Regions from separate parts of the Paenibacillus sp. J22FR83 genome, predicted to be linked through region 1. Evidence: riboswitches for the same ligand, from Rfam matches in the RefSeq annotation. Region 1 holds a riboswitch; the other holds the start of a gene.
What was found. A riboswitch is a leader RNA that binds a small molecule or an ion and turns the genes downstream of it on or off. The one in region 1 is predicted to bind cyclic di-AMP.
Positions count from the first base shown of each region.

Region 2: another riboswitch for cyclic di-AMP. It lies ahead of AC58PV_RS29110 (C40 family peptidase); the one in region 1 lies ahead of AC58PV_RS12910 (ABC transporter ATP-binding protein).

Region 1 is NZ_JCAUAM010000006.1:162,744-174,532, reverse strand. It holds gene AC58PV_RS12920 (beta-galactosidase) at 1-786, opposite strand, end outside; gene AC58PV_RS12915 (AraC family transcriptional regulator) at 930-1,760, shown strand; cyclic di-AMP (ydaO/yuaA leader) riboswitch at 1,914-2,078, shown strand; gene AC58PV_RS12910 (ABC transporter ATP-binding protein) at 2,182-3,066, shown strand; gene AC58PV_RS12905 (ABC transporter permease subunit) at 3,071-3,868, shown strand; gene AC58PV_RS12900 (ABC transporter permease subunit) at 3,901-4,689, shown strand; gene AC58PV_RS12895 (glycoside hydrolase family 88/105 protein) at 5,107-6,240, opposite strand; gene AC58PV_RS12890 (helix-turn-helix domain-containing protein) at 6,391-7,227, shown strand; gene AC58PV_RS12885 (aspartyl-phosphate phosphatase Spo0E family protein) at 7,336-7,515, shown strand; gene AC58PV_RS12880 (hypothetical protein) at 7,622-7,945, opposite strand; partial or broken gene AC58PV_RS12875 (DNA-directed RNA polymerase subunit alpha C-terminal domain-containing protein) at 8,161-8,355, shown strand; gene AC58PV_RS12870 (RMD1 family protein) at 8,453-9,295, shown strand; gene AC58PV_RS12865 (DUF2306 domain-containing protein) at 9,552-10,193, shown strand; gene AC58PV_RS12860 (DJ-1/PfpI family protein) at 10,207-11,223, shown strand; gene AC58PV_RS12855 (TetR/AcrR family transcriptional regulator) at 11,247-11,789, opposite strand, start outside.
Region 2 is NZ_JCAUAM010000020.1:108,000-119,788, reverse strand. It holds gene speE (polyamine aminopropyltransferase) at 1-598, opposite strand, end outside; gene AC58PV_RS29130 (transglycosylase domain-containing protein) at 885-2,999, shown strand; gene AC58PV_RS29125 (YwhD family protein) at 3,172-3,663, opposite strand; gene AC58PV_RS29120 (M1 family metallopeptidase) at 3,852-5,852, shown strand; gene AC58PV_RS29115 (hypothetical protein) at 5,898-6,716, shown strand; cyclic di-AMP (ydaO/yuaA leader) riboswitch at 6,884-7,022, shown strand; gene AC58PV_RS29110 (C40 family peptidase) at 7,026-7,496, shown strand; gene AC58PV_RS29105 (MSMEG_1061 family FMN-dependent PPOX-type flavoprotein) at 7,721-8,332, shown strand; guanidine-I (ykkC/yxkD leader) riboswitch at 8,403-8,505, shown strand; gene sugE (quaternary ammonium compound efflux SMR transporter SugE) at 8,593-8,913, shown strand; gene AC58PV_RS29095 (YdeI/OmpD-associated family protein) at 8,938-9,387, opposite strand; gene AC58PV_RS29090 (methyltransferase domain-containing protein) at 9,440-10,333, opposite strand; gene AC58PV_RS29085 (ABC transporter permease subunit) at 10,850-11,789, opposite strand, start outside.

The DNA of each region.
Region 1 (11,789 bases):
CATAGCATGGTTATCCAAATGACCAAACATCCCATTCGTTGTAACCCACTGCTTGGGTGCCAGCTTTCGTAAGATGTCAGCCTGCACACGGGCAAAGGAGATCGTGTTATCCGAGATGAAACGTTTTTCATCCAGCGCTTGATGCGGATTTGCAGATTCGCTAGGCGCAGGGCGAGTCAAGTGCACTTGCTCCCAATTGGAGTAGCTCTGGTTCCAGAAGACAGTTCCCCAAGCCTGATTTAACGCGTCTAAGGAACCGTATTTCTCCTGCACCCATGCCCGAAAAGCTTTGTGGTCGGCCTCGGCGTAGAAGACGTTGACTTCGCAGTTAAGTTCATTGTCGATCTGCCAGCCAACTACGCCTGGGTAGTTCGCATAATGAGTGGCCATAGCCTTAGTTATTTTCGTACAATAGTCGCGGTAGATAGGGCTGCTGTAATTGTAGTGACGTCTCAGCCCGTGCTGATACTGCACACCCTCGAATGTGGCATTCAAGATTTCGGGATATTTAAAGGTCATCCAAGCGGGAGGCGTAGCCGTGGGAGTGCCAAGAATAACTTGTAGTCCATGTTCGTGAGCCAGATCGATCGCCCGATCGAACAGATCAAAGGCGAATACCCCTTCTTCGGGTTCAAAGAAATTCCATGCAAATTCACCCATCCGCACGATGGTAAAACCGATTTCTCGCATTCTCGTATAATCATCGGCCCACATAGCCTCTGGCCACTGCTCAGGGTAGTAGCATACGCCTAGATCAAATTTCTCGCCAGGAATCGTCTTTTCCATGACTTGTAACATCCCCATTCCTATAAGGTATACTAATTTCTTGTTATTGAAAATTCTTTATGTACTCATTATATTGCTTTGTAATATTATGTATATAACATCATTTTGCTCGAGATATCAGATTTTTGCGCATCGGAGGACACATGCGAATTCATTATGTATTACCAGAGCCGATGTATAAACACTATACGGTGTATCCGGATATGATCGGTCAATATGCAGAATTTCCAGAACATCAAGAGCGGAGGTCTAAGGGGCAGCTGCAACAAGCAAACTTGCATATTGTGTTAAGCGGTAAGGGATATGTCAAAGCGAACGGGAAGGAATTCGGCCTGGAAGCAGGGCAGGGCTTCTATTACGGAGCGGGCCTTGAGCAAGAGTATCGATCGGATCCGAATGATCCTTGGCAAGTTTTTTGGGTACACCTTGCGGGTGAGGGACTCGACAGACTGTTGAATGATCAAGGTACTTCAGCAGTGTGGTTGTTTACGTATAGCGATGCCTCCAAGCTGAAACAACTGACCGTGGGTTTATTGGAAGAGGCATCTCCCCATAATCGAAATGAGGTGCAATTGGCGGTAAAGCTCTATGAATTGATGGCTGAGCTTGCCTTGCGTGCGGAGACGCATGGTACGGTCACGATTCTAGATAAGCGTGCGCGGATGAGAGAGGTTGCTGAATATATTCGTACGCATTGCACGAAGCCACTAACCCTCCTGCAGATGGCCGAGCAGGCTGGCTTCAGTACGTATTATTTTAGTCGAATGTTTCATGAAGTGATGGGGCGGACTCCGATGGTGTGGCTGTTTGAATGCCGTCTTGTTGTAGCCAAACAACTGCTTATGTCTACCGAATGGACCATTAAGCAAGTGGCCGAGCATATCGGTTTTTCCCAGAGCAGCTATTTTATTGCTCGATTCCGGGAGCACACGGGGCTGACACCACAAGAGTATCGGCGGTTGTATCACACGTAATAACTAGCAAAATATAGGATAATCAACGTCACCATTAAATGTATGCGCTTTCATCGACTACCAAAGTCAAATCTGCATAAATTAAAGGTGAATCTAGGTTTTACATTCGGTTCAGATCGGCGTAAGATTCATTACGACAAGTTGATTTTCTGTAAAATTAAACCACTTAATTCCCAACTGGGAAACGGGGGAACCAACCGAAGCCGTATAAGCAACACATGGCTTCATGGGGTGAATCCTGATGCTCGCAAGCATTAGGTAGGACGCTCTCAAGTCCGAATCCGACAGCTAACCTCGTAGTGCATTGAGAGAGAACCGCACACTCGCCTTCTTATGTGAAGAAGCCCGAGCGTAGAGATTCTCTATGCTTAGGGCTTCTTTTTGTTTGCTTTTAACCTTACAAATTTGAGGGGGCCGTGCCATGCATGCAATTGAAATCACCAATTTGACCAAAACTTATGGGAATGCAAGAGGCATCACTGATGTTAGTTTTACCATCGAAGAAGGGGAGATCTTCGGTTTTATTGGACCGAATGGCGCGGGGAAATCGACCACAATTCGAACGCTGCTATCTCTGATTTTTCCAACTAGCGGCAGTGCCAAGATCTTCGGGAAGGACTGCATCCAGTTTGCGCCAGAAATTAAGAAGGAAATCGGCTACTTACCATCGGAAGTTTTTTATTATGACAACATGAAAGTAATTGACCTGCTTAAGTATTCGGCTAGCTTTTACAAGAAAGATTGCACCCAAAGAATTAAAGAGCTTGCCGAGATCATGCATCTGGACGTGACGAAGAAAATTGACGATCTATCTCTGGGAAATAAGAAGAAAGTGGGCATTGTTCAAGGGCTGCTGCACGACCCTAAGCTCATTATCCTGGATGAACCGACGAGCGGGCTGGATCCGCTTATGCAACAGAAGTTTTTCGAATTGCTCGAACAACAGAATAAAAGGGGAGCGACGATTCTTTTTTCCTCTCACATTTTGAGCGAAGTACAGCGGCTATGTGATCGTGTTGCGATCATTAAAGAAGGTAGAATCGTAACCGTTGAGAAGATTAGCACGTTAAAAGAAAACAATTTTAAGCGTTTTAAAATTGACACGGCGCAAGCGCTCGACCCCCATTTCTTCAGGATGCCCGGGGTCAACAACATTGAAGTCCAAGGTCAGACGACGAGCTTCTTATTCAAAGGCAATATTAATCAAGTCATGAGAAAAATAGCCGATATCGACATTGCGAATCTATGGATCGAAGAGCCTGATTTAGAGGAGATCTTTATGCATTACTATGAGAAGGAGGCTTAAAGGCATGAATATTTTCCTGCATGAATTGCGAGCTTATCGTAAATCCACGATCACGTGGACGTGCTCCTTACTTGCTGTTATCGTCTTATTCTTATCCCTTTTTCCTTCGGTTTCCAAAGATTTTGCACAGTTCTCTTCCGTCTTAGAAGGGTACCCAGAGGGGGTTAGGAAAGCGCTGGGTATTCAAATCGAAACGTTTGGCACCCTGCTTGGATTCTACATGTACATCTTTATGTACATTACGCTTTGCGGAGCTATTCAGGCCATGGTGTTGGGAGCGTCGATACTCTCCAAGGAGGTTCGTGAGAAAACAGCAGACTTTCTGCTTACGAAACCTGTAACGCGGACGAAAATAGTGACTTCCAAGCTATTAGCGGCTGTTGCTTCCTTAGCGATTACTTGTGTGGTTTATATCGGGGCAGCCTATATGATGGCGCTTCAAGTCAAGACGGTCGATTTTGATGGGAGCATCTTTCTACTGATTTCATGTACATTACTGTTTATCCAGCTGATGTTTCTAGCGATGGGATTCGTTGTTTCGGTTGTGTTTTCAAAAATAAAAGCTGTTTTATCCGTCAGTCTTGGTACGGTGTTTGCCTTTTTCGTAATCGGCATGATCGTTGCCGTAGATGGGGAGGGCGCTAAGCGGTATTTTTCCCCATTCAAATACTTCAGCGGGACGTACATGCTTACAAATGCAAGTTATGAAACGCCCTATGTCATTGCAGCTATCGCGATTATCGTTGTTTCGATTACGGTGAGCTACTTCATTTACACGAGAAAAGACGTTCATGCCGTATAAACGTAGGTGAGAGGAGGGAACGAGAAGTGAATATGTTCTGGAGAGAACTGAAAACGTATCGGAAATCAATGGTTTTCTGGAGTCTTGGGCTCATTTTTTTAGTCGCAAGTGGCATGAACAAGTACCAAGCAACGGCGACGAACGGACAGATTAATGATCTGATGGCAGAAATGCCGAAGTCCCTCCAAGTCATTATGGGCGGTGGCGCGTTAGATTTATCGAAAGCCAGCGGCTATTTCGGCATCCTAGTGCTATACTTCTTGTTGATGGCAACGATTCATGCGGCAATGCTTGGCGCCAATATTATTGCGAAGGAAGAGCGGGATAAGACGGCAGAGTTTCTATTCGTGAAGCCTTTGTCGAGGCACAGCATCGTCACGTGGAAGCTGCTAAGCGCTTTCGTGAACATCCTTATTTTTAACCTCGTGTCCTGGCTGTCGAGTATATGCATTGTTGGCGCTTATAGCAAAGGGGAGGCCGTTGGTGGAGATATTTCCATCGTCATGCTGGGGATGTTGATTGTGCAGATGCTCTTCCTGGTCATTGGCACATCTATTGCAGCCGTGTATCGAAACGCCAAAAGGGCAGCCTCACTCGCAACAGGCTTCATGCTCATTACCTTCATCCTGTCCATTGCCATTGACTTCAATAGTAAGCTGGCTTTCTTGAAATATGTAACGCCGTTTAAATTTTATGAGGCGAAGAATATCATGTATGGCGGCGGGTTTGATGCTGTCTATGTCATCATTTCGGCAGTTGTCATCGTCGGCCTGACCGTGGTCACGTATGCCGCTTTTGGCAAACGTGATTTGCATGTGTAGCGGGGCATCATGTGAAGTAGAAATAGCGTCAGTTAAGTAGCTAGCTTTCAATTAACTGTAAAACCTACAGTTAAATTCCCCATATCACCTGTGATTTTGCGATTAGATGGAAAAAGTACATCTAATCTGGGCGAGTTTGTCCGTTTAGTGGGTTTTCGCCGAAATTAGCTGTAGGAAATCCATCTATTGCTCGCAACTGTAGCAAATCGGCAAAATTAGCTACATAAAATCCATTTCATTTGTTGGGAGCGGCGGGGAAAGTAAGGCGGTATTGGTTTAAGAGGTAGTTGTAGTGGCAGTTGAATTCAGAAGTAGCCGCAGAAGTAGCAGCAGCAGTTGAAGTAGCCGCCGCGATATACACCTACAAAAAAACCAGCTAACAATCCTCATTTGGGATGCTAACTGGTTTTTCTTTTGTCACGCTTGGGCAGCTAGACTCATTTCTACGCACATAAGGATAAAAGCGCCAGCGCCGTGCAAATCGTTCTCGCTCGTAGGACGGGCGATATAGTGGGCGTAGTCGCCTATTCCTGTACCGATACAGATCTGGCCAATGATGACGTGACCATTCTCATCGAACTTCAGGGTATCAATGACCCCTTGGTATCCTTTCCACGCATAGGCCAAGTACTTAGGATCCAAATACCCGAAGCGCACGGCTTTGGCAATAGCGTGTACATACAGAGCTGTGCAGGAGTTTTCCAACCAATTGTCCGCCATGTCGCCTTTATCGACAACCTGATACCATAAGCCGGTAGCGGCATCTTGATAGGGAAGCAAGGCCAGAAGCAGGTCTTGAAGGATGCTCGTCAATTCGGCTTTGTCTTTGTGGTCCGCAGGAAGATATTCGAACATTTCCAGCAATGCCACTGGATACCAACCGATTGCGCGGCCCCAGAATTCCGGTGCCAAGCCTGTTACAGGGTCAGCCCAAGCAGCAGCTTTGGTTTCATCCCAACCGTGATACAGCAGGCCAGTGTTAGGGTCCTTGGTATGCTTCTCCATGAGGATCGCTTGATAAGTCATCATGTCGAAATAGTCGGCTTCGCCAAAGGTTTTACCGAACTGCGTAGCAATCGGCCCAGCCATATATAAGCCATCCAGCCACATTTGATTCGGGTAACGTTCCTTATGCCAGAAGCCACCAGATGGGTTCGTTTTCCATGCTTTTAAAAGGGGAACCAACGTATGCAAGGCTTTCTTATATCGTTCATCGCCAGTTTGCTCATACAGATTGAAGAGCAGCACGCCAGGCTGAATATCATCTAATTCTTCTGGGTTGTATTTCTTAATACTGCCATCAGGGAGAATCTGGCTATCTACCCATCGCTTGATATACGTATAGTATTTATCGTCGTTCGTTTCCCGCCAGCATTTCTCCATACCAGATAGAAAAACACCTTGATGATAGTGGAAACGATCTGGGGGAAGCTGTTCCGGTTCAAATTTGGCCATCAGTGCCTCACACGCAGCCTCCGCCCACTGAATAGGGGATTTTACATGATGGGTGGCAGTAGTGCTGTCTTGGATATTACGTTCAGAAGCTTGCATTCGGGTTCATTCCTCCTTCGTGTACTTAAGCTTATCTTATCAGAGGAATATGTACATTTTTTGCGCAAAAACTAAATTTCTTCTTATATCTTGCAGTCTAACGGCAGAGGCGTATAATAAATGGCAAATGAGATGAGAGGCGGAGCAAGGATGAGCGATTTTCAATTTAATAACCGTGAGGGTTCCTTCTCCATATCTTATCGGAAGGCGTTAAGTCACAACATGCCAGTCAACCATTTTCATAGCACCTATGAAATATTCTATTTGATGTCCGGCAAACGGACTTTTTTTATAAAAGACAGGACAATGATCATCGACGAGGGGGATATCGTCATCATTTCTCCGAATATCCTTCATCGGACGACGAATACCGAAATGCCCAAGCATGAGCGGCTCATCGTAAATATTCATGAAAGCTATATGGCTTCAGTCAATGATGCGTATCGGGACATTTTCCAGCCCCTTTTCGAGCAAGCCTATTTGATCATCAAATGTCCGCTGCAAGACAAGCTTGCAATCGAATCGCTAGCACAAAGCATCATGCAGGAGATGCAGGAGAAGAAGTCTGGCTTCGAGATGTTTGCTCAGACGCTGGTGCTGCAGTTGCTTATTATTTGCTGTCGACATGCCAAACAGAATGCACTGGAGCTGCTGGAGCCCCCAAGTCCTATGCACGAGAGGATCTTGGAGGTTGTTCGGTATATGAACACCCATTACATGCAGGATCTGCCGCTGCATCTGCTGGCGGAGAAATTTTATGTGAGTCCTTATTATTTAAGCCGATTCTTCAAAGAAGCGACGGGGTTTACGTTCGTGGAATATTTGAATAGTGTAAGGATTAAGGAAGCCAAGAAACTATTAGAGCATTCCTCCATGAAAGTTAGTCTCATTGCGAAGAAAGTTGGCTTCGGCAGTGTTACGCATTTTGGGCGTGTGTTCAAATTAGTGACGGGACATGCCCCGCTATATTATAGGAAGATCAAGTAAAACTAATACTCTCACCAACAAATTCTAATATTAATCTAATAGTCTTCATTTACTATACAAATATAGGAAGTATAACTAATTTCTATAATTAGAATGGAGATGGATACGATGGAATCAAAACTTCAAGAAAAAATTGAAAGCTTGCGATTTGAGATGATTAATCAAGCAGTGATTAATGGTAGCTTGACACATGAGAAAGTCGTATCCGTCAGCCAGTTGTTAGATAGATACATCGTGTTGTACCAGAAACTGATTATCAAAAAGGCGAAATTAAAATTAATTAGCTAAGGTTAACCTTGGCCGTTCAACAAAGTAGGCTGACTTGAAGTAGAGGAATCTACGACAGGTCAGCCTACTAGACATTTAGGACATGCTTTGACAGTCATAACGATAGCTACTCATTTTGTGGATCTGGAGCAGGTTGTTCTTCCGACGCCGCGACTTCATCATTCGCTTCATTGTTCGTTTCTTCAACTACTTCTTCATTTACTGCCTCAGTTGCTTCATTCTCTTCACTTACTTCTTCACTTACGTCTGCCGAAACGCTGTCACTTACAGTTTCACTCGAATCTCCAGGTACACCAGCAAGTTGTTGAAGCACTTCTAGTCTGCTGCTCAAACTCTTAATTCTTTCATCGGCTTGGTTACTAGCACCAGGTTGTTGCTGCGCATGGCGAAGCAGGATTTGTACTCTTTTAATTTCGGCGGTATGTGACATCGTTACATTGCCTCCCCATAGTCGTTCATTTGGTCTACAATATGGAAAACTATATCCTTAGAAAAGTGTATACTTTTCTAACTTTTACTACAAGAGAAATTAGCATAGTTGCCCATAGGTCATGAGGATGGAGATGATTTGTTTATGGTAAAATAGGTAAAAAGACACAATGTCTGTATCCATTATGGTTTTACATTGGGAGGAGATTGAGGATGAAGCCTGAATCGGGGTTTCTTTCAACGCTTTCAGCACCGGCTAGACGAGCATTAGAGAACAATGGCATTACGACTGTGCAGCAGTTGTCACAGTACAGCGAAGCGGACATTTTAACCTTTCACGGCATGGGGCCGGGTTCGTTGCCTAAACTTCGAGCGGCTTTAGAGATGAATGGGCTGGCATTTAAGCCTTAATCCATCGGCAAGCAGAAGTACAGCCTAGCGAAGATTGAAGAACACTTTTTCTGTCAAAAATAGGAGTAAAACTCTTTCAGACAGATGAGTGGTGAACATGAAGGATATCACATTTAAAGCTTTGGCCATAACGAATGAGATCGATTTGAACAAAATTGCCACCTATTGCGGGAGTCCCAAGAAATATACGTGGGAGCAGCCTTTAATTCTCAAAGGTGAAACGCTCTCTAAGATTCTGCATAAAGAGATTATTGGTATCCAACAAGTGCTTGTGTTTTCGTTCGGAAGCGTTGTTTTTGTTAACCACGTGAATAAAGGAGAAATTACGAATTTCTTGAAGTTTCTTCAGACATTCGAACCTGAGATCGATCTCCACAATTCAGAGCGTTATACAGAGAATTACCGTCTACACACGGAGCAAACCGATAACATGGAGTTGACTGACAAGTATGTGGTAGTGGCTGAATTTGAACCCTATTACCCTGAATTAATCTCTACAGTTCTTGCCAAATCGGTGGCCCTAGAGAAGACGGAGGAGCAGCTTGGGAAAATTCATGATAGTCTCGAAATGATGATTGATAGACTTGAAAAAGGCAAGCTTCGCGTAGGCAACAAAGAATTGGCAAGAACGACAGCTCAAGTCGTGCGTCATGAATACAACACCTTAGCGTATATTATGATTTTGGATAAACCTGATTTGACTTGGTCAAACAGCTCCGCTGGTCACTTCTACGATGAGATGATAGAATTCTTCGAGTTGAACGATCGGTTCACAATTCTTAAAAGCAAAACGGACATTTTGTATCATATCTTGGAAGGTTTTTCGAACATTAGTCACTCCATGAGGGGCTTGTTTGTTGAATGGATCGTTGTCATTCTAATCGTGATTGAAGTGGTTTTAACGGTCTTGCAGATCTTAGGTTGGATTCCCTCGCATTAATTAGCCAAAGCGGCCTTCTAGTAGAAGGTCTCTTTTTGCGTGCTTTGTAGGGGACTTCCTAATTCTGTAACAATTCGATAGGAGCAAAGCTGCATTTTATATTATAATAAAAAAAGACCGAACGGTTCGGTTTTTTATGGATTAGAGGATGGATGATTGCGATACGGAGGAGTGGTGGTGAGCGCATTTGAATAAATGGATTTTCTACAGTTAGATAGTGGGATTTAATGATCACTTCGTAGGAAAGGATGGAAGTATGTCCACGAGTAAAAAGGCTTATTTATTCATGTCATTAATTACAGCGATATTTATTGTGTACGTCTTGTACGCCAACTTTGTTCATGATCCGGAGGCCACCGTCTTTCTAAGCCATAAAACTGCGCTGAAACGAGCGTTAAATACGGCAGTATGGCTAAAGGTGATGAATGTGCATATCCTTTTTGCATGTGCAGCTATGATTGCGGGGGCAGTAAATTTCTCTAAGACTGTGTTACAAAAGCATCGCAAATTTCATCGAATGAACGGTTATTTCTACCTGATTTCTGTGCTCATTGTTGACGTCACTTCCGGTTATATGGCGCCGTATGCGACTGGTGGGAAGGCCAGCTCTATGGGGTTTAACTTGATGAACATCGTGTGGCTGGTAATGACGATTGTCGCCATCGTTAAGATTAAGAAGAAACAAGTCAATTCGCATCGCAAGTGGATGACGAGGAGTTATGCTTTCGTATTTACGAATCTCACGATTCATGCCATAACTGCACTCCTCCATAATGGTATGGGTCTTGCTTATACGACTAGCTACACCATAGCGGTGTATGGATCGATCGTCTGTCTCATGGTAGCTGCTGAGATCGTTATTCGCACAGTTTTTAGAAAACCTAGCACGATGATCTGAAGGAGGTACGCTTATGTATGTGCAAGTGGTATTATTCGATGGATTCGATCTCATGGACGCTTTAGCGCCATACGAAGTATTCGCTGCAGCGGCGATGTATGCGGGTGGAGCCATCACGGTGGAATTAGTGTCAGCAGAGGGGAAACGCTCGGTACCGAGCGGGATGCTAGGACCTGCGATCGAAGCTCAAGCCGCTTTAGACCCGAGTCGATCAGGTATTATTCTTGTTCCGGGAGGTTCAGGCAAGCCAGCAGGCGATTCCGAAGATGCTGTTCCTAACATCCTAAGGTTAGCAATGGAGTCGAATTTAACATCGTTGATGAAACGAGCTATGGAGAATGAGCTTGTCACGGTTGCAACGGTGTGCGGTGGTTCATTGGTGCTTGCGATGGGGGGCTTGTTGGAGGGGCGATATGCGGTCACGAATCATTTGGGGATGTCTGCCCTAGGAGCAACGGGCGCGATTCCAATTGAAGCCAGGGTCGTTGAGGATGGACATCGATTGGTAAGTGGGGGAGGTGTGACATCAGGACTTGATGTGGCCTTGTACTTGGTAGAGCGTGAAGTAGGGCCCCAAATTGCATCTGCTGTGGAAAAATTATTTGAATATGAACGTAGGGGAACGGTATGGCGTGCACAAGGTATTGTTCCGATTGACTTTGCAGCGAGTTCTGATGCATCTGATGAAGATCTGCTAATCCCGTTAGCTGCCGAGACTCCCGTTGGAGATTCGATGGTAGAAGGCACCTGGCAAATGATGATCGCAACGCCTATTGGTAAAATGTCCGTCATGCTGAACATTTCCTCGAAGGATGGATCCATAAGGGGGACAGCAACGCAAGGTGATGAGGTTGACGAACTACTTAACCCTGCATGGGATGGTCGTCAATTGACATGGACGCAGAAGGTGAGGAAGCCCATGCGACTGAATTTGAAGTTCGAAGTAACGGTGCAAGGTGACCTCATGAGTGGAACGGCGAAGGCAGGAATGCTGCCATCATCGAAGGTTACAGGTAGACGAGTGAACTGAAGAAGGGCAGAGAAAAACGGCCGCTACTGAGCCTTATAGGTCATGAGCAGCCGTTCTATATGTTGGGTGGCATAAGCGACATGGCGGTTGTCCCGCGTTAATCTGCTGGCCATAATAGCGCCTTCGATGGTTGAAAATATAAAAGAAGCAAGGGACTCCAATTCAATCTCCCCTTTAAATTCTCCGCTGCTCACCCCTTGAGCCAGTAAGGATTGCATGAATCCCAACATGTGCGTGTAAGCTAGGTTAGCATGATCACGAAGAACAGGGAAAGAATGGTCGCTTTCGACCGCTGTATTTAAGAATGGGCAGCCACCTTGCATCGGAGGGTTATGGACGGTGTCACGATACACATTGCACATGGCTAGAATTTTGCCGAGGGACGTATCCTCGAGTTCGATTGCCGCTGCGAAATGCTGCCACAAGACTTGCCCAGCGTATTGGAACGCTTCAATGGCAATATCGTCTTTGCTGGTGAAGGTGCGATAGATCGCACCTTTGGTTAGGCCAGTCGCGTCCATAATATCTTGCATAGATGTGCCTGTATACCCTTTATCATTAAATAG
Region 2 (11,789 bases), on a different contig from region 1:
GGATCAAATCTGCTTTGAACCATGGGTTATCCGTTTGAGCAACGAAGATTCCGTCTTCTTTTAATGCATCGAAGATCCCTTGATAGAAACCTTTGGAGAACAGCTCAACAGCTGGGCCTACAGGCTCAGTGGAATCAACCATGATGACATCGTACGTGTTTTTGTGATCATGAATGTGCATGTAGCCATCGTTAACGATTACTTCAACACGAGGGTTGTCCAATTCGCCAGCGATGGTTGGCAGGTATTTCTTGGAGTACTCGATCACTTTGCCATCGATATCAACAAGAACGGCTTTTTTTACTTTCGGGTGCTTCATGATTTCACGAATAACGCCGCCGTCTCCGCCGCCCACAACAAGTACGTACTCTGGGTTCGGGTGAGTAACAAGCGCTGGGTGAGCAACCATTTCGTGATAGACGAACTCGTCTTTCACCGTTGTCATCACCATGCCGTCAAGTGTTAGCATCGTGCCCCACTCTTCGGTTTCGATCATGGAAAGATCTTGGAAATCCGTTTGCTCTCTTACATAAGTTTCAGTCACTTTTGCCGTGATACCGAAGCTATCCGTTTGTTTCTCTGTGTACCATAATTCCATAAAGTAACCCTTCTTTCGCTTCTCTATTTGGATGAATAATTCCTGACATTGGTTATCTCTAACAGTGTTCCACCAGCTGGAAAAGTCATACGAGTTAGGGTGTTAATTTCCAGTCCCTCGACACGTCCAAATTGTATTATAGTTCATTACCCCCAAAATGCAATATTTTCCTCGATCTTTTAACCAATTAACAAAAAATATTTACAATTCATTGAATACGGACTGCCATGCTTTTCCATACTGGTTAATAGCGACTTTGGGCAAGGAGAAGGGAGGCATGGGAAGCATGTCCGAGAATGAGAATACGAATGAGAAGCCTCGCCAACAAACACCAGACACACAAGCTGCCAGACGGAACGATGAGATTCCTGCTTCTATGAGGTGGATGAGACGGATTAAAAAGACCTTCTCGTTCTTCTTTACCTGCAGCCTGCTATTGCTCATCGGGACCACCGTTTTTCTCGTTTATTTGCGCGCTCAAACCCTTCCCGTCACCAAAACGATGCAAACCTCTCAGATGTATGATGTACATGGCGAGGTGATTGATACCTTTTATTCAGGGCAGAATCGGCAAGTCGTTTCATTAAAAGACATCTCACCTTACTTAATACATGCAACACTTGCTGTGGAGGACCAGCATTTCTACGATCATTTCGGTGTGGACGTTAAAGCCGTAGCACGCGCGGCCATTGTGAATGTCCAAGCGATGGCGAAGGTGCAAGGAGCAGGTACCATCACCCAACAATTAGCACGTAATTTATATTTAACTCATGATCGTACGTGGGCGCGTAAATTCAAGGAAACCGTGTATGCCATTCAAATGGAAATGCAGCTAAGCAAAGATGATATTCTCGCTGATTACCTAAATCAAATCTATTATGGGCATTCGACTTACGGCATTGAGACTGCGTCTGAACTTTTCTTCGGCAAACATGCCAGTGAATTGACATTGGCCGAAAGCGCTATGATTGCCGGGGTACCGAAAGGGCCGCGTTACTATTCCCCTTATTATGATTTGCAGAATGCGATGGATCGGCAAAAGGTCGTTCTCCAGACGATGGTGAACAGCGGATTTATTACCCAAAGTGCTGCTGATGCTGCAGGCAAGGAAAAGCTGACGATTCTGCCATTAACGAAAAAGAAGCCTTCTGTTGCCCCTTATTTCAGGGATTATGTACGTAATTTAGCGACGGAAAAGCTCGGTATCACGGAAGAACAGTTCGATGAAGGCGGCATACGCATCTATACGACGCTGGATAAGAATGCCCAACACATTGCTGAGAATGTCATTACTAAGCAGCTCGAAGGTAAGCCCGATCTACAGGCTGCGCTTGTCGCGGTAGATCCGCGCACGGGTGAGATCAAAGCTATGGTTGGCGGTCGCGACTATGCGGAAAATCAGTTCAACCGCGTCCTGTCGAATACACGACAGCCTGGGTCTTCTTTTAAACCTTTCGTATATATGGTTGCACTTATGAATGGCCTCACCCCTGTGTCTATGGTCAAGAGTGAACCGACGGTATTTACTTACGATGAAGGACGCCAACAATATACGCCTAGAAATTTCAATGATCAGTATACAAATGCGAATATGGATATGCGTCAGGCGATTTCGAAATCAGATAACATTTATGCGGTGCATACGATTCTTGAGGTGGGACCACAGAAGGTGATAGACTTCGCGCGTAAGCTCGGTGTTGCTTCTCCAATGAAGCCGCTGCCCTCCTTAGCACTAGGCTCTTTCCCTGTAAGTCCACTGGAGATGGCTTCGGCCTTTGCCTCTATTGCGAACCAAGGTGTGCACCATGAAACGACGGCTATTCTGCGAATTGAAGATGCGAATGGGCGTGTCTTATATGAAGCAACTCCTGTAGAGGAACAGGTGATACCACCTGCAGTTGCGTATGTAATGACCAATTTAATGGAGAGTGTTTTCGAAGAGGGTGGAACCGGTAACCGTGTAGCTAGTACGATTAAACGGCCAATAGCTGGCAAAACAGGTACCACGGATACAGACGCGTGGCTCGTCGGATTTACACCAGAGCTTTCCACCGCAGTCTGGGTCGGCTATGACAAGAGCCGTAATATCACTACAGTAGAATCACATCTCGCTTCACCGATCTTCGCGGATTTCACCGAACAGACCTTGGATGCGATTCCGCCCAAGCTGTTCCCGATCCCTGAAGGGGTATCGACGGTTTATATTGACCCTGTGAGCGGCAAATTGTCGAATGAGGACTGTCCGAATGCTAAAATGGAGGCTTTCCTTGCGGGAACTGAACCCACAACCTATTGTACGGGGAAACCTGCTAATCCAGATACGGCAGGCGGTCAAAAAGCGGGCACCAAAGGCGATAACGGCTCATGGTGGAACGATCTAAAACGGTGGTGGAACGACTAATTTCCCACTACATAAAAACACAAAAAGGCAGTACTAAGCGCGTCTTAGTCCTGCCTTTTTGCTGTCCTAGTATATGAGGTAACATACACTAGGGTCTAGTATACCCGCTTCGACAATGCGGAACAATGGATGACACATAATGTTCATATTCTCGATATTCCCCGCCTAAAGCTTAGGAGAGTGCGTCCTTAAGGCTTCCATCCGAGCGATTCCACCAGTCTTCGTTGTGCGCAATCAGGCAGTTTCGAAGGGCTGATCGTTCACTGTCAGACAAGCCTTCGAGGATGAATTTGCGTTTCATTGCACCGTCCATTTTATTAACATGCTCCGCAAGAATCTTCCATCCGCGGCGCGCTTCGGTATCGATTAGCATTTCGCAAGCAGACATCCCTGCATAGTAAGCGCCCTCTTCTGTACGATCAACCGCTACCCAGACGATCCATGCCTTCCGACCATTCGGGACATCTTCCTTGTTCGTGGAGAATTTAATCCCTTTCTCAATCTTACTCTTGGCATGCAGAGTACCTTCATCCAAATACGCTTCATCCCCGTCAATAATGATACCGGAGACGTTACTCAGATCAATGGCTCCTGCGCCGAAGCCTTTGTGATTCACTTTCGAACTTACTATATTTAAGGCCAGCTTCTTCTTATCCGCTTCCATTAGGGCACCTTCCACTCTACATTAGGTTAAAATGACGACATGCTTTCATTGTAGCGAAAGTCACTCGGTAGAACAAGTGGCGGCAGGCTCCCATGGACATTTCATATATTTCTTTCGCCTCGCAGAAATATTCCCTAGGTTGTCTACATATACATGCTGTAGATGCTTGTTTAGGCGGGGTGAATCTCATGGATATGAATGCTCTATTCAATAGCCGCAAGGTACAGTGGTTTGCTGTCATGCTCCTTGCTGCCGGCGCAGTGTTAATAACGAACACCTTGCTCCCCTCCACACCACGAGGGACTGTTCCTGTCGTCTCTAAAGAAGTTCCCTATGTTCAGACACCGGACATGCAGCCTGCAGATAATGGCAAACCGTTAGAAACTTCAACACCACTTAGTTACCGTATTGCCGAATATCACATGAATGTTGCCTACACACCAGAAACGAGACAACTCCAAGGTCAACAAACACTTACATGGGAAAATCCTGGCTCAGTCCCTGTACAAGACATGTATCTTCACCTCTATCCGAATGCATTCGCCTCGAAGAAAACGACGTTCATGCGTGAATCTGGCGGAAAGCTGCGAGAAGATGAAGCGAAAGAAGAGAGTACTGGCAGTATGGAGCTGCTCTCCGTGAAATCAGACGCGGGTGATGATCTCTCCAAACGAATGTCATTCGTTCAACCAGATGACGGTAATAAGGATGACCACACGCTGCTCAAAATACCGTTAACCAAACCTGTTGGGCCTGGGGAAAGTGTAACGATCAAAACCGAATTTCTTGTTAAGCTGCCTGCAGCTTTTGCCAGGATGGGATATGTCGGTGACTTCGTGATGGCTGGTCAATGGTTTCCGAAGGTTGCCGCTTATGAGCGCAAGGGGACTAGGGGACGAGCCGAGCCTGGTTGGAATCTCCATCAATACCATGGGAATTCTGAGTTCTATGCCGATTTCGGCATGTATGATGTGAAAATTCAAGTACCCGCGAATTATACGGTGGCAGCTACAGGGTTTCCTGTTAAACCTGCTGTGACGGACAAGGGCACGAAGACATATCAGTTCTATGCCGAGGACGTGCATGACTTTGCTTGGTCGGCTTCTCCTAATTTCGTCTACGTGGAAGAACCCTTCTCTACACCACAAATTCCAGGCGTCAAAATCAAATTGTATCTGGATCCAAACCATCAAAACTTGAAGGATCGGTATATGTATGCGGCCAAAAAAGCACTTTCCCGCTACAGTCAATGGTACGGAACGTATCCTTACTCGACCCTCTCCATCGTCGTCCCTCCTCCTGGTGGGAATGGTGCTGGCGGTATGGAATATCCAACCTTAGTCACCGCATGGGGGGCCAGCGACAAAGATCCAGACTTAGAACTGGAACGCGTCGTCGTCCATGAAATCGGCCACCAATTCTTCTATGGACTGGTTGCCAGCAACGAATTCGAAGAAGCATGGCTCGATGAAGGCTTTACTTCTTATGCAGAGGATAAAGTCATGGAAGCCGAATACGGGGAAGTACCTAATTTACCTGTCGAATCCAGTTATATCACTTCACCCAATGGACTTCAGAAAGAAGCATGGGCGTATACAGGGCATGACCAATATGCCGAAAATGTGTACACGCGTGGCAAGCTCGTACTCAAAGCTATTGAGGCGCAAGTCGGTACCAAGACGATGGATCGCATCATGAAATCTTACTTCCAGAAGTGGCAGTTCAAACATCCGTCTACGAAAGATTTCCAACAGGTCGTGGAGGAGATTAGTAAAACAGATTGGGACGACTTCTTTAATCAATATGTCTACGGCAATCTGATGATAGATTATTCCGTCGAGAGTGTTCACGTTCAGCCACAGGGCACCAAGGGTTCGGAGACCTACGAAAGTACGGTCCGTATCGTGAAGCTTGGCGGTAACTCACAGGAAGTGCCGATTCAGTTCCACTTCGCTGATGGCACTACGCTAGATAAAACATGGGATGGCAAGGAAGGTAGTATCGAATTCAAATTGATCCATGCCTCCCCTGTCGATTGGGTGCGCATTGATCCTAAGTACACGCTGATTCTCGAAAATAAGCACATCAACAACTTTTATCAAACACAATTAAATACGAAGTGGCAAATCCGCTGGAATCTCGGCATTATTCAATTCCTACAAGCCGTATTTGGCTCAGTTGCCTGGTGAGGACTTGGCTTACGTCTCATAACATACACTGAGGAGGGACCCTCGTTGGCCACCTATATCAAATCAGGCTTTAGGGCAGCAATGGCGCAGCCCTTTGCCACGATCATTTTGTTCCTATATCAGATGGGTTGGGGTGTTCTCCTGTATAAACTCGTACAGGGAATACTCATCCCCCTCATGCATCGGTTCCCTGGCGCTGAGCAGCCCAAGCAGGCATTGCAGATTTTTCTAGCTGAAAGCCAGTTCCAATTAATTAAAACAGATCTCAGCCATTCCTATTTATGGTGGTTAGCTGCCCTCTTGTGTGTTCGGATGTTGTTGACGCCTCTCTTCAATGGCGGTGTTTACTATTCGCTTACCCACTCTCACCAGAATGCTGGTTATCGCTTCTTTCGCGGGATGAAGCAGCTCATGCTCCCTTTCCTGCTCGTATATCTGATCCGCATGGCGCTAACGCTGATTCCACTCATTTGGCTTATTCCCAAAGCGTCTTATTTGCTAGGGCATAGTGGTTCCTACGAACAAATTGTAATGAAGCTTCTTCCTTGGATACTTGGCCTGATGCTTTACGGTTTTCTCTTGCAGCTTCTATTTATGTACGTGCAATTCGCTATTGCAGCCAAGCTAGGGATCTTATCAACCCTCTTCTCTTTCTTTCGTAATTCGCTGCCGATTATCGGACTTGCCATTATCCTATTGTTGTTCACATGGCTTTTGGCAGGGGTCACAGTCACAGCTACATATCTATGGGCAGGGCTAGTAGCCCTAATCATTTATCAACTCTACCCACTCTTTCATATATTCATCCAAATTTGGGGCATATCTTCCCAATATCAGCTACTTTCAGCCAAAATATCCAATTAATATCGGGCAAAAAAGTGAATAAACAAGCATTATCCCCTTCTCTTTGAGAATGGGGATTTTTTTGTCTATTTTCCGAACAATTAGACTATTTTTTTGCCTATTTATGTACCCGTAAAAGAGGAATTTCAAACATTATGACGAAATAAAAATATTAGCATCAAAAAACCAAATATTTCATGCCGAATTCCTCAGTTTTTGGGGAAACGGGGGAACCACTCCGGGTGAATTGATCTTGCAAGACAGGGATCATAGGGAACCTTCAACCGAACCCTCCAGCTAACCTCGTAGGCACCGGAAGGAGACAAGCAGTTGAAGAAAGTTGTTGGTCTTATTTTTAGTCTTGTTTTGTTTTTGAGCGTAAGTGTAGGAAGCGTTTTCGCAGCATCCGATATGGATAAAGCGGTAAACGACCTTGTTGGGACTCCTTACAAATGGGCAGGAACGACACTCAAAGGGTTCGATTGCTCTGGGTTCACGTCCTACTTGTTCGATGAGTTCGGCATCGATCTTCCACACAGCTCCAAATCACAAAACAGTGAAGGCTACTGGGTTGACAAAAGTGATCTTCGTAAGGGCGATCTTGTATTTTTCAACACAGATGGCAGCGGTATCTCTCACGTAGGGATGTACCTCGGTAATGGTGAATTCGTTCACTCCGCTACCAATCAAGGTGTTGTTAAGAATAAGTTGAGCGAATCCTATTATGCGAAGCGGTACGTATCAGCCAGACGAGTTCTATGGGATGATATTTACAATCAACTAACTGCTGAATCCAAGTAATATTCTCGGCACAGAATGAAGCCCTGCAAGCTTTGCTCGTAAGAGCGGCTTGCAGGGCTTCATTCATTGGAACGAGGCTATCGGCGTATACTAGGAAACACCAAATAACCGGCTCCGCCCTCCTGCGAAGGCGGGAGCCCACGGAGACATACAGCCGATTTTATTATGTTCCGCAATGATATTTTGAATAAGGGCCTCCTGGCCTCGAGAAAGGAAAAGAACGCATGGACAACATACAAGACAGTACCTCACCCCCATTTCCCGGCATCGTTCGTTCCATCAATGAAATTAGAGCTATAATCGGAGAGCCTCATCCTGCCGTACAAAATAAAGTAATCAATCAAATTGACGAGCACGCCCAAGCGTTCATCGCCAAATCACCTTTGTTCTTCTTATCCACTTCGGGTGCGAATGGATTATGTGATGTTTCCCCGCGCGGCGATAGCCCCGGCTTCGTTCGCATTCTCGATAATCACCGCCTCGTTTATCCGGAAAGACTGGGAAACCGCCGAGTCGATTCAATGTATAATCTACTGGCCAACCCGCAAGTAGGCCTCATCTTCATCATCCCTGGCGTTGAGAACGTACTTCGCGTCAATGGACGCGCTTGGCTGACGAATGATGAGGAACTCCTTGCGACTATGCAGCTTAATGGCAAATCGCCAATCGCCGCGGTCGGCGTTGAGGTGCAGGAATGCTTCGTCCACTGCAGTCGCGCCCTTAAATTGTCTAAAATCTGGGATTCCGCAACATGGGTGCCCGAACAAGAGCATCCTGATACGATGGCTATGTTCCGTGCGCATTTGGCATTGAACAACATAGCGCTAGAGGAATAGGGACAAGCTAAACAGGCAGCAGTCAAAATGTGTAACTTGACATCGCATGTTAGCGAGCCTATAATAACGGCATGTCGTTTTCTAGGGTTCCGCGGCGTCTTACCGTCGGCTGGTCCAAGGGAAAACACACAGCAAATATGCTGTGGTCACGGAGGGAGAAAAGCCCGGGAGTCTATCGCATTCGTGCGATATTCCCGGGCTTTTCTCTGTTTTTTTGTGGCACTGACATTACTATATCCTCTTATAAAGGAGTGTTCATGATGGCATGGTTATTTCTAGCTATTGCAGGTGTATTTGAAGTCGTATGGGCGATCTCATTAAAGTTCTCCAATGGCTTCACACGACTTGTCCCTTCGATTGTTACGATTCTTGGCATGATTGTTAGCTTCTATTTCTTAGCTGTAGCAACGAAAACCCTTCCCATTGGAACGGCCTACGCGGCATGGACCGGCATTGGAGCAGTCGGCGCGATTATCATTGGTACGCTATTTCTCGATGAACCGATCAGTTTGACTCGGATTTTATTTATGGTCCTAATTCTGGTCGGTGTGCTCGGACTGAAGTTCACATCAGGACACTAAGTGTTAAGCAGTAATAATGTACCGCTAAGTGCTGCTCATCTGCGAAACAACATTGGCAATCCGGCGTAGGCGCGTCTCTTGTGTCTTCGCGTCCTCGACTTGGCGGACGAATTCTTTGCGCTTGGAGAAAGCGAGGGCTTCGAAACGTTGTACGGCGCCCTCCGCTTCAGATAGCGCTGAAGATAAGTCGGCTGGAACTTCCACGGTCCGAGGGACTAGGTCCAACGCCAACGTTACCTCAACAGGGTCATCCGCTTTCAAGCCGGATGCTTGTCTATGGGCTTCACTCAGCGGGATTAGGTATTCACCGCCCATGACAGCGACGGTTGTCCGGTACGTGTAGCCGTTCAGCGTCACGGACACGCTTGGCTTTTTGCCCCCTGCTAACGTCGTCATGACCTCTTCGGGGATAGAGATCCCCGTGGCATTTTTATTATGGGCTTTCATCACCGTCGTATGGAATGTTACACTCATGGTTATGGCCTCCTTTATTATATGCATCATACCCATGTTGGATGGGTCAGAGCTATTTAATCGTATAGCTGACGTACCAGAAGCTGGCTCCCACGAAGATGCGCAAATGCTGCGACAAGGGTCGGAAAATATCATTTAACTCTTCGTAGCTATAATAATTCTTGAGTATTTCATGCTTGGATCCGTCGGCTAATTCACGTCTTTTGTAAGTGTCTTCGCTATCTTCTAGGGTGATAAGCTCACCGCCCCTGCCCGGCACATACACATTATCTGCGATAAACACCTGAGCCCCGCTGCCCAACCGTTCATGGAAACCTTGTAAAAAGCCCTCGATTCGATTCCGCGGAATATGCGAAAACCAGAAGTTCGCCAGCCCGAAGTCGAATTCTCCTCCTATCTCGGAGAGCTCATAGGCGTCTCCTTCCTTGAAGGACGCATTCCCCCTCGGCCATGTCTTCGACTCCGCGATACGCAGCACCTCTGGGCGGATGTCCACGCCAACAAGATTTGTCGCCGTTTCTGCGGCAATGTGTGTCCAGTAGCCCGTGCCGCAAGCAATTTCCAGCACGCGGTGCCCCTCTACCTGCCCCTTCAGAATATTAGACAGAAGCGCCAATTCTTGCTGATAATCCGCATCCTCCCGGTGATAAATCCGCTCATACTCCTCCGCTCGCGCGCCGTAGTAAGCTTGCATGTTCAGCTTTTCCTGATCAAGAAGCGCTTGCTTCTCCTTCACCTCGTGTAGAATACGATGCCGCGCTGACAACAGATCCGCAAAAATCGCGCCACCCTGTGCAGCATAGTTAGCAAGCAGCCCCTGCGTCGCCATGACAATCAACTGGGTCATCGATAACCCCGTATCATCCGCCATCTGTTCTAACTCGGATTTCACTTTCTCAGGCAAATAAACCGAGAGTCGTTTCGTTTTGTCTTGTTTGTCCTCCATGGTTCGTCCGCCTCCTTTTAAGGTATTATAACACATAATGTGTACCATTGTAACATTAATTGTGTTCCTAGTGTACTCGCGACTTGTTGATCCCGTTTTTTCAAGCGGTAGATTAGCGTCTAGGGGGCGGGAGGTGATGTGGTGGGGGTAATTGTGGCTTGGGAGGGAGGATTGGTGGGGGGCGAGGAATTGTGGCTTGGGAGGGAGGATTGGTGTGTAAAAGTAGCTAGATTTGAGGGGCTTCCACAATAATAAATGGAAAAACTCCAGTTAAATTGCCCTGATTTGGCTTCTTTTGAAGAATAGCTGGAAAATGTACAGTTAATTATGGCCATTTCCGGCATATCAGGCAAATCCGGGAGAAATAACGGGATAAAATCCATCTATTTGTAAATTCCGTCCATTTTGTTCGAAAATAGCTGTAGATTTTCCAGTTAATTGTTATGTAGCGCCTCTTTTTCTACACGACCAACAAAAAAAGCCGAGCCCCACCCTTCAGATGGACACTCGACTCTATTACATCAGCTGGCGTTCTTCGCCATAGAGGCGCTTGAGCTGATTCAGGAAAAATTGCAGGGAAAGGAATAACAACGCAAAGCTTGTGCCCGCACTCAGTATGATCCACGGGTGCAGACGTATATAACGTGCGCCGTAGGCGATCAGTGACAGCCACTCCCCTGAGGTGCTGATGGTGATCTGGAAGCCGGCTTCCTCGTCGCCGATCGTCTCTGTTCCACCGAGCACGATATTGAATACGGCTAGCTGCCCCAACAGGAACAACACCTGCATGAACTCGCTTAAGAAGGTGAACATCATTTCATTCCGCATCGAAGGGAAAATATGCCGAAGCGTCCGATGCCAGAACGAACCGCCCATGAGGCGGGAGGCTTCTATGAACATTTTGCCACTATAAAAGCGTGTCCGATCTGCAATCTGATATGCCAGCGGGAAAATGCCGATCAGGGTTATTAAGATAACGAAGGTGATGCTGAACAGCAGCTTATTGTGCGGATCTGCTTTGGCTCCCAGATCGAGCCTTAGCCCATAATACATCCCCGCTAGCGGCGGATAGAGGAAAATAAAAGCCGGCACCGCCGCAACCGCCCATTGTAAGGAACGGAGAAGGCCACGCCCTCTGCTCGTCATCCCGCTCCATAAGCCCCAGGGCAACGCCACGATAAAACGAAGCAAGGTCAGACCAAGCGCCGTGCCTAATGTGTATTTTAACCCATTTAATAATAGGCTGAGCATGTCGAATCCACGGTGATCGGTTCCAAGTAGGAAGGTACTATTGGGTGCGTATGGCGGGATGGCATATCTGGTTTTGCCGTCCTCTTGATACTGAATCATGTTGATTTTATCCTCTGGCGAGATGCCATGCGGCTTCAACCAGGACCCGAACAGCATCACCAGCAGGAACAGCGCCAAGATTGCGATGGATATATAAAAAGCGGTA